Regions from separate parts of the Paenarthrobacter sp. NPDC057981 genome, predicted to be linked through region 3. Evidence: riboswitches for the same ligand, from Rfam matches in the RefSeq annotation. Region 3 holds a riboswitch; each other region holds the start of a gene.
The links. Region 3 has a riboswitch for cyclic di-AMP ahead of ACFVSI_RS08550 (hypothetical protein). Riboswitches for the same ligand answer to the same signal wherever they lie in the genome.

Region 1 (4,402 bases), on a different contig from region 3:
GGCCGCCGCCGCGCGTCCGGCCCCGCTACTGAGCTGCGGCCAGCCCGCGTTGTATCGGAGATCCGGCCGCGCGACACCGAACGCCAGGTGCGCCGCCGTAAGAGCCCGATGCGCCAGGTTGCCGACTTTGCCGCAGCAAGTGGCGTCGGGCAGAAGGCCGGAGTTGCGCTTGCCGCCACCGGCCTTGTCCTGACTGTCGGGCTGCCGGCTACCAGCCCCGTCATGGCCACCTCGGAATCGGGCCAGACCGAATCCGCCCTCGCCGTTGGCGGGCCCGTGGGAAGCCAGCCCGAGGTTTCCGCGGCCGCATCGGCCAAAATCGACTTCAGCCGCGCGGCCGTCGCCACCGCCGCCGACCCCGATGGAAAGCTGAAGCAACTACTCAGCGCCCAGTCCGCCGGCAGCATCCAGCGGGCTTCTTCCCTGGGAACCCTGGGCAGCCCCCTTGACTCCCTGGTCACGGCATCGCCCTTCGGTTACCGCGTCAGCCCCCTGACCGGTGGCACGGGTGACTTCCACCGCGGGCAGGACTTCGTGGCCCAGTGCGGCACGGCCGTTCATGCTGCAGCCGCAGGCAAAGTGACCTTTGCCGGATGGCACGAATACGGCGGAGGCAACCGCGTTGTGGTGGACCACGGGAATGGCCTGGAGACCACGTACAACCACCTGTCCTCGTTCAACGTCCAGGTGGGCCAGACGGTCAACCGTGGCGACACCGTCGCCCTCAGCGGCACCACAGGCGCCTCCACCGGCTGCCACCTCCACTTCGAGGTCCAGGTCAACGGCGAAGTCGTCGACCCCATGGGCTGGCTCTAAGCCACCTGATGGTCTTCTCTCGCATTGATGACACCTCTCGTGACCTGAATGTGACATTCGCTTTCAATTGTTATAACGTTCAGAGCGCATCGGCTTTTTAGGGGGCCGATGCACTTGAGTGGATTGCCTAGCTCTGCCACCACTCGGGGTCCGTTCGCAAAAATCGTCTGGCAGGGGCGGGGGAACCACTTTTGGTCTTCGAATGAAGGCCTTGGGGTTAAGTCGCAAAGCTTCCCAGGAAGCAAAGCGGCCGGATGACTCCCATCCGAATCCGACAGCTCACCTCGCAGGCATTGGGAGAGGCTACCTACGTGTCATCACGCACTACCCCTGCGCGCCACCGCGCTGAAACGGTTCGTTCGAACCCGTTGAACACTCTTTCGAAGGCTGTTTCATCCAACGCCGGTACCGTAGGCCGCCAGGCCGCCGTGCTGGCAGCAGCCTCAGGCCTCGTCCTTACTGTCGGGCTGCCGGCCAATGCCGCTGACACCGACGTCACCACCTCGGAAGTTTCCAGCACCCAGCAGCTGGCTGCCACCGCAGTGGTCACTGCAGAGCCGACAGCCACCGTTTCCTTCGAGAGCCCGGTCGTGGCCACCAAGGAAGCCCCCAAGGTCGTCCAGCGGGCAGCCCAGGTAACCGAGCGCACCACCGAGGACGCCACGGCAGTCACGGCCAAGTCCTCCGAAACCAAGGATTCTGCTGCAAGCGCGGCCGCTTCAGGGCTTGCCGCCATCGCCTACACCGGAATCGGCTCCCCGTACGTGTGGGGCGGCACCACCCCCAACGGTTGGGACTGCTCCGGCTTCACCCAGTGGGTCTACGCGCAGGCCGGCATCAGCATTCCCCGCGTGAACGCGTGGACGGCAATGAAGCCCACCAGCACGCCCCAGCCCGGTGACCTCGTCATGCAGAACGGCGGAGCCCACGTGGGCATCTACGTCGGCAACGGCATGATGATCAGCGCTTTGAACCCCAGCCAGGGCACCCTGCTGCATTCCGTGGCTTCCACGGGCACGTCTTCGTTCTTCACCCTCCGCTAAAGAAACCGATTCGGGGCTGGCTGACGTACCCCTGCCAGCCGGCCCACTACCCGCAGGTACCCCAACTGCCTGCGGATACGAAAGAGAAAAACAATGACCAGTGCAAACAAAGTTGCACGGCACCGCGCTGAGGCCCCCAAGACCAGCTCGCTTGCCGTGATCGCCAAGGCCGTCAGCGTCAACGCCGGTGGCGTCGGCCGCCAGGCGGCAGTCATCGCCGCAGCTTCAGGTTTGGTCCTGACCAGCGGTATCGCTGCCAACGCTGCAGAATCGAACGTGGACCGCGAGTCGACGGCGACCGCCGCGCTCGACGTCCAGTCGGTAGCCCAGGCCACGATTGCCGCAGACTCCACGGTCGCCATTTCCTATGAGCGCCCTGTTGTCACCACTGTTGAAGCTCCCGCTCCCGTAGTGGAAGAGGCTCCGGCAAAGGTTGAGGCCAAGGCGTCCACGGCCACGGCCACCAACGCCACGCTGGCAGTCAACGCCGCAACCCCGGCCCCTGCCGCTCCAGCAGCCTCCAGCGGACTTGGCGCAGCCATTGCTGCCGCCGCTTACGCGCAGCTCGGTGTGACGCAGGACTGCACCATGCTGGTCACCAACTCCCTTGCTGCTGTTGGCATCCACTTCCACGACTGGCCGGCCGGCTACCTCTCCCTGGGCCGCACCGTCAGCGCAGCGGAAGCACAGCCAGGCGACCTCGCCTACTACGCCAACGGCGGTCTGGCCGGACAGGCCCACATCGCTGTTTACGTCGGCAACGGCATGGCAGTCCACGGTGGATGGAACGGATCCACCACGGCACTGTTCAGCGTCAACGTCGGCTCCGGACCGGTTTTCATCCGCGTCAACGGCTAGTCATTGACTTCCAGAAACACCCCGCAGGCAGTTGCCGGCGGGGTGTTCTGCTTTAACCGCGCATGAATTTTTGCAGACACTGTGAGCGAATCGACAAATAAATTCGTTGATACGGCATATAAGTGCTTACCCTTGTGTTGTCGATCCACAGCCCGTACATGCAGAGGGCAGCCGGCCCTCGTGCCCCTGACGGGTGCGGCCGTGAAGAGGTACGTGCATGCGCACACTCGTTCTGAATGCTGGATATGAACCGCTGGCGGTTATTACCTTCCGCCGGGCGCTGGTCCTTGTGCTCACTGGGAAAGCTAGCGTAGTGGCCGAAGGCGACGAGCCTGTCGTCGGGCCACAGGAGATTCTTGGACGCCCCTCCGTGATCCTCCTTAACCGCTACATCCGTCCCAAGTACAACAGGATCACTGCCGTGAGCCGCCGTGGGGTTCTTCGCCGCGACGGCCACCGTTGCGCCTATTGCGGGAAAACAGCCCACACCATAGACCACGTCCACCCCAAATCCAGGGGAGGCGCGGATTCCTGGGAAAACCTGGTTGCGGCGTGCTTGAAATGCAATAACGCCAAGAGCGACCACACACTGGCCGAAATGGGATGGAAACTCCGTTTCAAACCCGGTGTGCCCCAGGGGACCATGTGGCAGATCAAAGAACTCGAGAAACCTGCGCCGGACTGGGACCCGTTCCTGTTGCCGGAATCCGCTGCCTGATCGATTTCTGCTGAGCTACGGCCGTCCGGGTACTCTGGGCGGATGGAGTTCAACGCCGTGATTCTGGCGGGTGGCAGGGCCACCCGCCTCGGCGGCGTGCCCAAGCCGTCATTGAAGTACGACGGCGGCACCCTCCTCTCGCGTGCCCTCCAGACAGTGCGGGGTGCCACCGCCGTGGTTGTGGTGGGCCCCGACGTTGACGGTGACCCCCTGCCGGAACCGGTCTTGGTCGCGCGCGAGGAGCCCGCCTTTGCCGGGCCGGCGGCGGCGATTGCTGCAGGATTGGCCGCCTTGAAAACAAGGCCGCCCTCTGAATGGACACTGGTTCTGGCCTGCGACATGCCCAAAGCCTCGGAGGGGCTCGCCCGGCTATTCGAGGCACTTGAAGCGAATTCCTCGGTAGAAGGGGTGATGGCGGTATCCGTTGATGGCCGAAAGCAGCCCCTGTTGGGGGTCTACAGTACGGCTGCCCTGGAACGGGAAGTGGACGCGGCCTCGCACGGTCCGGGGTTAACGGACTCACCAGTGTTCAAGCTGCTTGCTAGGCTGAACCTGCTGGACGTCGGCGTCCCGGCAGGGTCCACGGATGACGTGGATACGTGGGAAGACGCGGCGGCCCTGGGTATTGACTATGAGTTGGAGGCGAACGTGAAGAGCCAGGAAGAGACCCTCGAGGATTGGTGCCGCACGTTGCTGCAGGCTTTTGAGCTCGAGGGCGTGGAAGTGGACATCAACGAGGTACTGGCTGTGGCCGGAGTGGCCGCGCATTCCGTGGTCCGCCCGGCAGCCCCGCTCACTACCTTCATCGCCGGTTATGCCGCCGGCATGGCCCGTGGCATCGGCCAGGCCAGCGACGACGCCTCCATGAACGCAGCCTTGGACTTGGCCCGGAAAATAGCCAAGGAGTACTCGGAGACCGGGACTGACGCAGAATGACGGAGGCCCCGCGCGAGGGCCATCATGCGGC
Region 2 (4,402 bases), on a different contig from region 3:
TTCCAATGCCGAAGAACAGCAGGAACGCCGCAGCCACAGCCCACATCAGGGGGTGGACTTCGCGGGCACGGCCCTGGAAGGTGCGGATCAGGACGAAGGAGATAAAGCCGGCGCCGAGGCCATTTGCGATGGAGTAGGTGAACGGCATCAGGGCGATGGTCAGGAACGCGGGAATGCCGACGCCCCAGTCCTGCCAATCGATCTTGCCCACCTGGGACACCATCATGAAGCCCACCACCACCAGGGCGGGAGCTACGGCTTCGAAGGGCACCAGGTTGATCAGCGGCGTGAAGAACATGGCAATGAGGAAAAGGACGCCGGTGACGATCGAGGCGAGACCGGTCCGCGCGCCTTCGCCGATGCCCGCGCCGGACTCCACGAAGATCTGGTTGGAGGAAACCGACGCTCCACCCCCCACAATGGCACCGAGGGCATCCACCTGGAGTACCCGGTCCACATTGGGGATGTTGCCGTCCTTGTCCACGGTCCCGGCCTCGTTTGCCAGGCCCACCATGGTGCCCATGGCATCAAAGAAGATGCTGAGCAGGATCACAAAGGCCAGCAGCGCAGCGGCGATAAAGCCGAGGTGTTGGAACGCGCCGAACGGGTTGGCCTTGCCGATCAGGGAGAGGTCCGGGGCGCCCCATTCGGACAGGGTGGGCGCCACAAGGGACCAACCGCGCGGGTTAACGTTCTTGCCGTCGAAGCTGGGCCCGATGTGCAGGGTGAACTCGAGGATGGCAGCCAGCGCCGTGGAGACGACGATGCCGATCAGGATCGCGCCGCGGACCTTGCGGACCACCAGGGCGATGGTCAGGATCAAACCGACGGCGAACACCAGCGTGGGCCACCCCATGAGTTTGCCGTCAACGCCGAGGCCCAGCGGAACAGTGGTGCCTGCGGCGTCCGGGATGCGGCGGACGAAGCCGGCGTTCACCAGGCCGATCAGGGCAATGAACAGGCCGATGCCCACCACGATTGCTGTTTTGAGGGCTTCGGGCACCGCCTTGAACACAGCGGTCCGGAATCCAGTGAGGACCAGGATCAGCATGGTGACGCCGGAGAGCACCACCAGGCCCATCATGTCCGGCCAGGTCAGCTGCGGGTGGGAGGCAACGGTGACCGCTACGAAGGCGTTGACACCCAACCCGGTTGCCACGGCGAAGGGGTGCTTGGCCCAAGCGCCCATGAGGATGGTCAGGATGCCGGCAACGAACGCCGTGGTGGCCGCCACCGCGGTGAAGCCCAGGGACGCGCCACTGGAATCGGCGCCCGAGAGGATCAGCGGGTTCAGCACCACGATGTAGCTCATGGCGAAGAATGTTGCGAAACCGCCGCGGATTTCCCTTGAGTACGTGGAACCACGTTCGGAAATCTTGAAGTAGCGGTCCACTGCAGAACCTTGTTTAAGCATGAAGGTCTCCGGGTTTTGGGGGGAGTGTGCTATCAAATCCTATGCCGTGGAATGTGGGGGCTGCGGACCATTCCCCTAGTCTGTAAGGAAGCCAACACTAGGAGAAACCGCCCCATGCGTACCATCCGCCCGCTTCTGGCCGCCGTCGTCGCCGCCTTTGCCTTCGCCTCTGCCCTGCTGTTTTCCGCGGCACCGGCGTCCGCGCACGACGTCGCGGAATCCACGGCGCCGGCGAATGGTGCCACCGTGGCTGAAGTACCGGCGTCGGTTTCCATTACGTTCAACAACCGGCCCCTGGCCATCGGTTCGGGCGTCACCGTAACCGCCGGCGGCGAAAACTGGGCCGACGGACCCGTGGAAATCATCGACAGCCAAGCTGTGCAGAAGCTGCGCCCGGGCGCGCCGGCGGGGGAGTACACCGTTGTTTGGCGCGTCGTCAGCTCCGATTCGCACCCGATCGAGGGGACCTTTAAGTTCACGGCGACCGCAGGAAGCACGACGGCGGCGAGCGGCACTGCGGCTGCCTCACCGTCCGGGTCGGCGACGTCGGCCACGGTCCCGTCGGTGGGTTCGGCACCTCCCGGAACGGGTAGCAGCGCGCCCGCAGCGGACGCGTCCCAGCCGTTCCCATGGAGCATCGTGATCATTGCAGCAGTGGCTGTGGCGCTCGTGATCTTCCTCGCTGTGACAGCCCGGAAGAAACTCGCTGCACCCGATGACCCTGAAGGTCCCGCATCCGCGGAATGACGGGGTTTTCTACATAGCTGCGAATATCTCGGTTCGGTTACTGCGACACGCCAAAGCAACGGTTCCCGTTACTTAAATGTGACTTCGTGGCGATCATCGCGTACGGTGGTACCTGTGCCTGTTCCACGCAGCAGGCACTTCCGGCCTGATTGCCTAGCTCTGCCGCAGTCCGGAATCCGTTCGCAGACAAACCTACGGCAGAGACGGGGAACCCAATTTGGGCCGCTTACGAGCGCGCCTTGGGGTGAAGTCACGAAGCTTCCGCTCAGCGGGAGATAGTGGCCGGGTGACTCCCATCCGAATCCGACAGCTAACCTCGCAGGCATCGGGAGAGGCTCTTTCATGTCTTCACGCATTCTTCGCGGCCGTCGTAAGGCGGACAGCGTACGTCCTAATCCGTTCATCTCCATCTCCAAGGCAGTTGCCAGCAACGCTTCCGGCGCTGGCCGCCAGGCAGCCGTTATCGCAGCAGCTTCCGGACTCGTACTGACCGGCTCCGTAGCTGCCCACGCAGCCGAAGCTCCGGCACAGCGCGACTCCAGCCCCGCCACGGTCGCCGAGACCGCATCCGAGGCTCCCACCAAGGTTGTTACCGCCCTTTCGACGGCGACCATCAACTTTGAGCGTCCCGCAGTTGCCTCAGTTGCAGCTCCGGTCATCGAAAAGCCGGCTCCGGTCGTTGAGGCCCCTGCGCCCAAGACCGCTACCGTCGCTGCGGCTCCTGTTGCCGCCAAGGCCGCAGTTGCTGCTTCGGCCGCTGTTGCTCCTGCTGCCGCTCCGGTAGCTGCGGCTCCTGCCGCTGGTGGCGTCAACGCTGCCATGGTTGCCTCGGCTTACGCCCAGATCGGCATCATGCAGGACTGCACCGCCATGGTTGAGCGGGCCCTCGGCTCCGCCGGCATCCCTGTTGGCGACCTGGCACCCATGCAGTTCCTGAACTACGGCAAGGTTGTCAGCGACCCCCAGCCGGGCGACATGATCGTCCAGTCCGGCCACGTTGCCATCTACATCGGCAACGGCCAGGCCATCAGCGGTGGCATCAACGGCAACCAGACGGGCATCCACCCGATCAGCTGGCTGACCGCAACGGGACCCATCACCTACGTACGCGCTGGCGCATAAGCCTCACGCTTCAACGCAAAGGCCGGTGTCTTCCGAAGATTGATTCTTCGAAAGACACCGGCCTTTGGGCTTTAAAGATCGGCTTGCATCTTGTTGATGGCTAGGCGATGGCGACCCCGGGGCCGCCCGGCAGCGCAACCTTTGAGGAGATCGCCTGGCCAACGGCCTTGGCCTGGCGGAGCACTTCCTTGGGGGTCGGTGTGATTAATTCGCCCACGCCCACCAGGTGCATCCCCAGGGCCCGCATGGCAGCCACGAGGTTCTGGCCCACGGCGATCCCGAGTTCGGCCAGCATCCGTCGCAGTTGGCTTTGGGCGCAGCGCGTCACCACCACGTGGTCTGCCAGGAGGATCCCATGGGCTGTGTGGACTGCCCATTGACGAGGTGCTGATTCAAGAGGGCCCGCTGCGCGAAGCCCGTTAAGGGTCATGCTCGCGGCTAGCCCGTGGCCGATGTGCTGGGATGTGTCTGCGCCCAGAAAATCCAGACGCACGGCCCTCGTCGTGTTGCGTACATCCAGATGGTGGCTGGCCGCGTAATTGCGCAGATGGCGCAGAATCTCGTTGCGTTCCTTGATGGAGGCGGGATCGGTCACCTCGCAGCGCTGCAGCATGCCCGTGTGGACGGCCGGGCCGGTGGCCGACAGTGCGCCAAAGCCATCCACCACAATGGAGCCCACTCCATAGCGGCTCAGTTCACTGGCAACTGCCAAGCCGGACAGGCCGGCACCTATAACCACGGTGGTGGTGCGTTCCGTGCCGGAATCAGGCGCGTCTGACACTGCTTGGTTCCTCCTTGACGTGTGTGCCTTGCGGCCTCGCGTGGGATCGCGTCCGAGTTCCCCAAGCGGCCGCAAACAAATGGCCGGATTGTGTTGTAGGACACCTTTGCCGGCCATTCGGTGACTCGAACACTACCGAACTTTTTCGCCCATGGATAGCCTCTCGCGGCAGCGTGTTCCGGTGGTTGGTTGCGCGCACAAAATTGGGCTCACGGAACCGAACCCGGACTGTTATACACATAGCGCCAACCCGCCTTGATTCGTCTCTGCCGACCGAGAATAGTGGGCATTGGACGGAGAAATTTCACATTAATCCAGCCCCGGCCATTGACAATGGA
Region 3 (4,402 bases):
TTGTGTACGGGAATGGTGACGTCCAGGACAGGGACCGTGGTCCGCGTATCCACGGGAGAACGCCGCGGCTGCCGGTGGGGCAAGGCAGGAGCGGCGAAGGTCCCCGCATGGGCGGGGTTCGGCAGCGCACTGGTGGCGGGATCTATGAGCGTCATGCATTCACAGTGGGGCCGCCGATTGTGAGGGCTTTAGGCGGAAGCTGTGATGCGACTGTGTAAGTGTTCAGGGCCTCTTCCACGCGAAAAGCCGCCCCCGGAATGGGAGCGGCTTTTCAGTGAATCTCTTGGCTTAGTACCAGTTGTTGGCCAGGTGGAAGGCCAGGGCAGCTGACGGGGAGCCGTAGCGTTCCTTGATGTAGTTCAGGCCCCACTTGATCTGGGTCTGGTAGTTCGTCTGCCAGTCCGCACCGGCAGAAGCCATCTTGCCGGCCGGGAGCGACTGGACAATACCGTATGCACCGCTGGAAGCGTTGGTGGCAGTGGTCCGCCAGCCTGATTCCTTCTCCCACAGCGTGTTCAGTGCCGTCATCTCGGAGGCGCTCCAGCCGTAGCTGCCCAGAATGCTGGCAGCGTAGGCCTTGGCAGCAGCGGGGTCGTCAACAGCCTTGGGGGCTGCTGCGGCGGCTGCGGCTTCTGCGGCGGCGGCAGCAGCGGCGTCGGCTGCCTGCTTGGCGGCTGCGTCAGCGGCAGCCTTTTCTGCTGCGGCCTGATCGGCAGCGGCCTTCTCAGCTGCTGCCTGCGCAGCGGCGGCCTGGTCGGCCGCTGCCTTGTCCGCAGCGGCCTTGTCGGCTGCGGCCTTGTCAGCTGCTGCTTTGTCTGCGGCGGCCTTGGCGGCAGCAGCCTTTTCGTCAGCGGCCTTCTTGGCGGCGGCGGCTTCCTCAGCGGCCTTGGCGTTGCTGGCCTCGACGGCGGTCCGGGTCTCGGCAACGCGGCTTGCCTCGGGAAGGTTAAGAGCGGCGTTGGCAGCCGTTCCGAGGGACGCAACGCCCAGCGCGGCGGCAATAACGCCGGCCACCACGGGCATGCGGTTGCCGGACTTGCCCTCACGGGCGGCCTTCTTGAGGACGGTCTGCGACTTCTTCAACGGGGAGTCGTTCTGGTCGCGGTGACGCGCGGAAGGGCGCGTCTGATCGTTAAATTCAGACATGTGTGATTACCTCTCAGCGCCTGCGGAGTTAGCTGTCGGGTTCGGATGAGGTCATCCGGCCGCGCGTCATGCTGCGGCTTCACCCCAAGGGCCGGCGAATGCCTGGGCCCGGAGACTCTGGGTCCCCCGTCTCTGCCTCGGAGTAAGAACGGACTCCGGGAAGTGGCAGAGCTCGGCGCATCCCGGATGCGGGCCCTTTTGAGCGACCCACCCTTTCGACGGTACAGGACGATTCCGCAGAAGTCACATTTAGGTAACAGAGATCACGACGCCGGTGAGTCGCCTTGCCGGTTTCGCTATGCGCGGTTGCTGTTGGCGGCCGGTAGCCGGACAGCGAACTCCGTCCGTCCAGGTTTGGACGTCACCTCCACGCTTCCGCCGTGGGCTTCGACGATGGATTCAACGATTGACAGGCCCAGGCCGGACGTCCCTTCCGATCCCGACCTTGCGGCATCGGCGCGGGCGAACCGGGAGAAAATCCTGCCCTGGAAATCTCCGGGAATGCCGGGCCCGTTGTCCGTTACGGTAACCACTGCGCTGCCGTCTGCCGAGAGCATCACCCCGGTGACCACCGTGGTTCCGGGATCCGTATGCTTGCGGGCGTTGGAGAGGAGATTGGCCAATACCTGATGCAGCTGCGTGGCATCTCCGCGCACCGTGATCGGTTCGTCCGGCAAGGTCAGCTGCCAGATGTGGTCCGGGGCCATGACTTTCTCGTCGCTCACGGTCTCGATCACCAACTGTGTCAGGTCCACGTCCGTGACCTTCACCGGTTGGCCTTCGTCCAACCTTGCCAGCAACAGCAGGTCCTCCACCAGCGTCGTCATGCGTTCGGACTGGCTCTGGACCCGGGCCAGGGACTTCCTGCCGTCGTCGGTGAAGTTCTCGGTCATCCGCAGCAGCTCGGTGTAGCCACGGATGGCCGTCAGCGGCGTCCGCAGTTCGTGCGAGGCGTCGGCCACGAACTGCCGCACTTTTGTCTCGCTTTCCTGGCGGGCCTCCAGCGCGCTGGAGACATTGTTCAGCATCTGGTTCAGGGCGTGGCCTACGCTGCCCACTTCAGTTCCGGGATGGGAGGCCGACGGCGGTACACGCACCGCAAGTGCCACCTCGCCGGCGTCGAGAGGCAGTCGTGAAACCTTGGTGGCGACCTCGGAGAGCTGCTCCAGGGGCCGCATGGTGCGACGGATGATCACCGTTCCCACCAGCCCGATCACCACCAGGCCGCCAAGTGACACCAGCACCATGGTCCAGACCAGCGAAGCCTCTGCAGTCTGTTTGTCCGCGAGTGGCAGGCCCGTGACGATCACGTCGCCGTAATTGGTTTTGACGGCCATGAGCCGGTAGTCGCCGTTGGACAGCGAGCGGTCCACGGGACGGTCGCCCGTCGGCAGCGCCAGGAGGACCTGCTCGTCGGCGGCGGACAAAGACACGCGGTTGCCCCCGGCGTCAATCAGCCCGGAGCTGCGCACCGTTGATCCATCGATTCGGGCGCTCAGCGTGCCGGCCGCCTGCCCGCGGGCCTCCAGCGGGTCCGGGCGCCCTGTTGGCGAATTCGGAAAGCTCGACGGCGGCCTGCCGAAGTCGTCAGCGCGGCGCGACGCCTGTTCCAGCTGCCTGTCGAGCTGCTTGTTGAAAACCATGTCCATCGAGGCGTAGCTGACCAGCCCGACTGCACCGCAAATGGCCACCAGCAAAGCCATGGCCACCAGGACCAAACGCGTGCGTAGATGCCATGTGGAGGGATTGAGCCAACTGCGCTGCGGGCTCCTGGCAATCCCCGAGAGTGTGCTCAAGGCCTAGTCCGCAGGTTTGATGACGTAGCCGGCTCCGCGAACCGTGTGAATCATCGGCGGGTGGTTCGCTTCGATCTTCTTGCGTAGATACGAAATATAGAGTTCCACGATGTTGGCCTGGCCGCCGAAGTCGTAGTCCCACACGCGGTCCAGGATTTGGGCCTTGCTGACAACCCGTTTCGGGTTCTCCATGAGATAGCGCAGGAGCTCGAACTGGGTTGCCGTCAGGGTGATGTCCTCCCCGGCGCGGGTCACCTCCCGGGTGTCCACGTTCAGGGTCAGATCGCCCACAACGAGCTCAGCGGTGTCCATCGCAGCGACACCTGAGCGCTGGACCAGCCTGTGCAGGCGAAGCAGCACTTCCTCCATGCTGAAGGGCTTGGTGACGTAGTCGTCGCCTCCGGCCGCCAGACCCACAATGCGGTCCTGCACCGCGTCCTTGGCTGTCAGGAACAGGGCAGGCACTTCCGGGGCGAAGGCCCGTATCCGGTTGAGGACTTCCACGCCGTCAAAACCGGGGAGCATCACATCAAGCACCAGGACGTCGGGGCGGAATTCCTTGGCGACCTTTACGGCTTCGGGCCCGTCAGCGGCCACGCTTACTGACCAGCCGGCCATGCGGAGGCCCATGCTCATGAGCTCGGCAAGGCTCGGCTCGTCGTCAACCACCAAGGCGCGGATAGGCGAGCCGTCCGGGTGCGTGAGCTGGGGAAGGTTGTTTGTCATGGAGTGCGGGGAGGCCATGTGACAACTCTCCATTCTGCTGGTTTGCCGGCGCTGAGCCGCTCCTGTGAGGACCCTGTGAAGTCAACACTAGCGAGGTGGGAGTCCGCACACACAGGAATTTGCAGGTCACAGGAGCAACTGCTCCCCAACACAGCTTCCGCACAGCCACGGCACCGACGCTGGGCGTATTCGGACAACCACAGACAAGAGAGACCACCATGAGCGAGCAGAAATACCCCGAAAACCACCAGTTCCCCCACACCCCGGGGCCTCAGCCACAGCAGGGGCCGACCCCCGCCAACCCGCAGCCGGAAGCCGCATGGCCGCAGCCTTCCGAAACCGCCGCCCCCAACCCCGGATCATCCTGGGCCTGGGGCGAGGCCCAGGCCGGTCAGGCCCAAAGCAGCCAGCCGGGCAGCAACGGGCCGTCGAGAGGGTGGGGCGCGCCGTCTTCGGAAACGTCCGGGTCCGGCTGGGGGGCATCGCCCGTGGCCAACGACAGGACGGGCGCGCAAAACCGGTGGACCCTCAAGAGGACGCTGATAGTGGCCGGTGTTGCCGTGGTGGTCGCGGCAGGCACCGCCGCCGGCTTCTACTCCCTGGGCAATGCAGGCTCTGCGGATGCTGCCAACGTTCCCTTGGGCCAGGCCGGTGGATTGGGTGGGCAGCAGGGCCAGACCGTACCTGGACAGGGACTGGGGCCGGGCGGAACAGGGCAAAATGGAACCGGCCAG

Region 1: it holds a riboswitch for cyclic di-AMP, as region 3 does, so the genes downstream of both, ACFVSI_RS18570 (C40 family peptidase) here and ACFVSI_RS08550 (hypothetical protein) in region 3, are expected to answer to the same signal.
Region 2: it holds a riboswitch for cyclic di-AMP, as region 3 does, so the genes downstream of both, ACFVSI_RS09250 (NlpC/P60 family protein) here and ACFVSI_RS08550 (hypothetical protein) in region 3, are expected to answer to the same signal.

The regions. Positions count from the first base shown of each region.
Region 1 covers NZ_JBHVQI010000026.1:37,410-41,811, reverse strand. The annotation lists gene ACFVSI_RS18575 (M23 family metallopeptidase) at 1-816, shown strand, start outside; cyclic di-AMP (ydaO/yuaA leader) riboswitch at 941-1,123, shown strand; gene ACFVSI_RS18570 (C40 family peptidase) at 1,128-1,859, shown strand; gene ACFVSI_RS18565 (NlpC/P60 family protein) at 1,953-2,717, shown strand; gene ACFVSI_RS18560 (HNH endonuclease) at 2,935-3,435, shown strand; gene ACFVSI_RS18555 (NTP transferase domain-containing protein) at 3,478-4,371, shown strand; gene ACFVSI_RS18550 (molybdopterin molybdotransferase MoeA) at 4,368-4,402, shown strand, end outside.
Region 2 covers NZ_JBHVQI010000007.1:57,971-62,372, forward strand. The annotation lists gene ACFVSI_RS09240 (NCS2 family permease) at 1-1,414, opposite strand, end outside; gene ACFVSI_RS09245 (copper resistance protein CopC) at 1,529-2,161, shown strand; cyclic di-AMP (ydaO/yuaA leader) riboswitch at 2,312-2,500, shown strand; gene ACFVSI_RS09250 (NlpC/P60 family protein) at 2,504-3,283, shown strand; gene ACFVSI_RS09255 (FAD-dependent monooxygenase) at 3,384-4,064, opposite strand.
Region 3 covers NZ_JBHVQI010000006.1:90,811-95,212, forward strand. The annotation lists gene ACFVSI_RS08545 (glycosyltransferase) at 1-155, opposite strand, end outside; gene ACFVSI_RS08550 (hypothetical protein) at 289-1,146, opposite strand; cyclic di-AMP (ydaO/yuaA leader) riboswitch at 1,150-1,334, opposite strand; gene ACFVSI_RS08555 (ATP-binding protein) at 1,443-2,942, opposite strand; gene ACFVSI_RS08560 (response regulator transcription factor) at 2,946-3,686, opposite strand; gene ACFVSI_RS08565 (hypothetical protein) at 3,887-4,402, shown strand, end outside.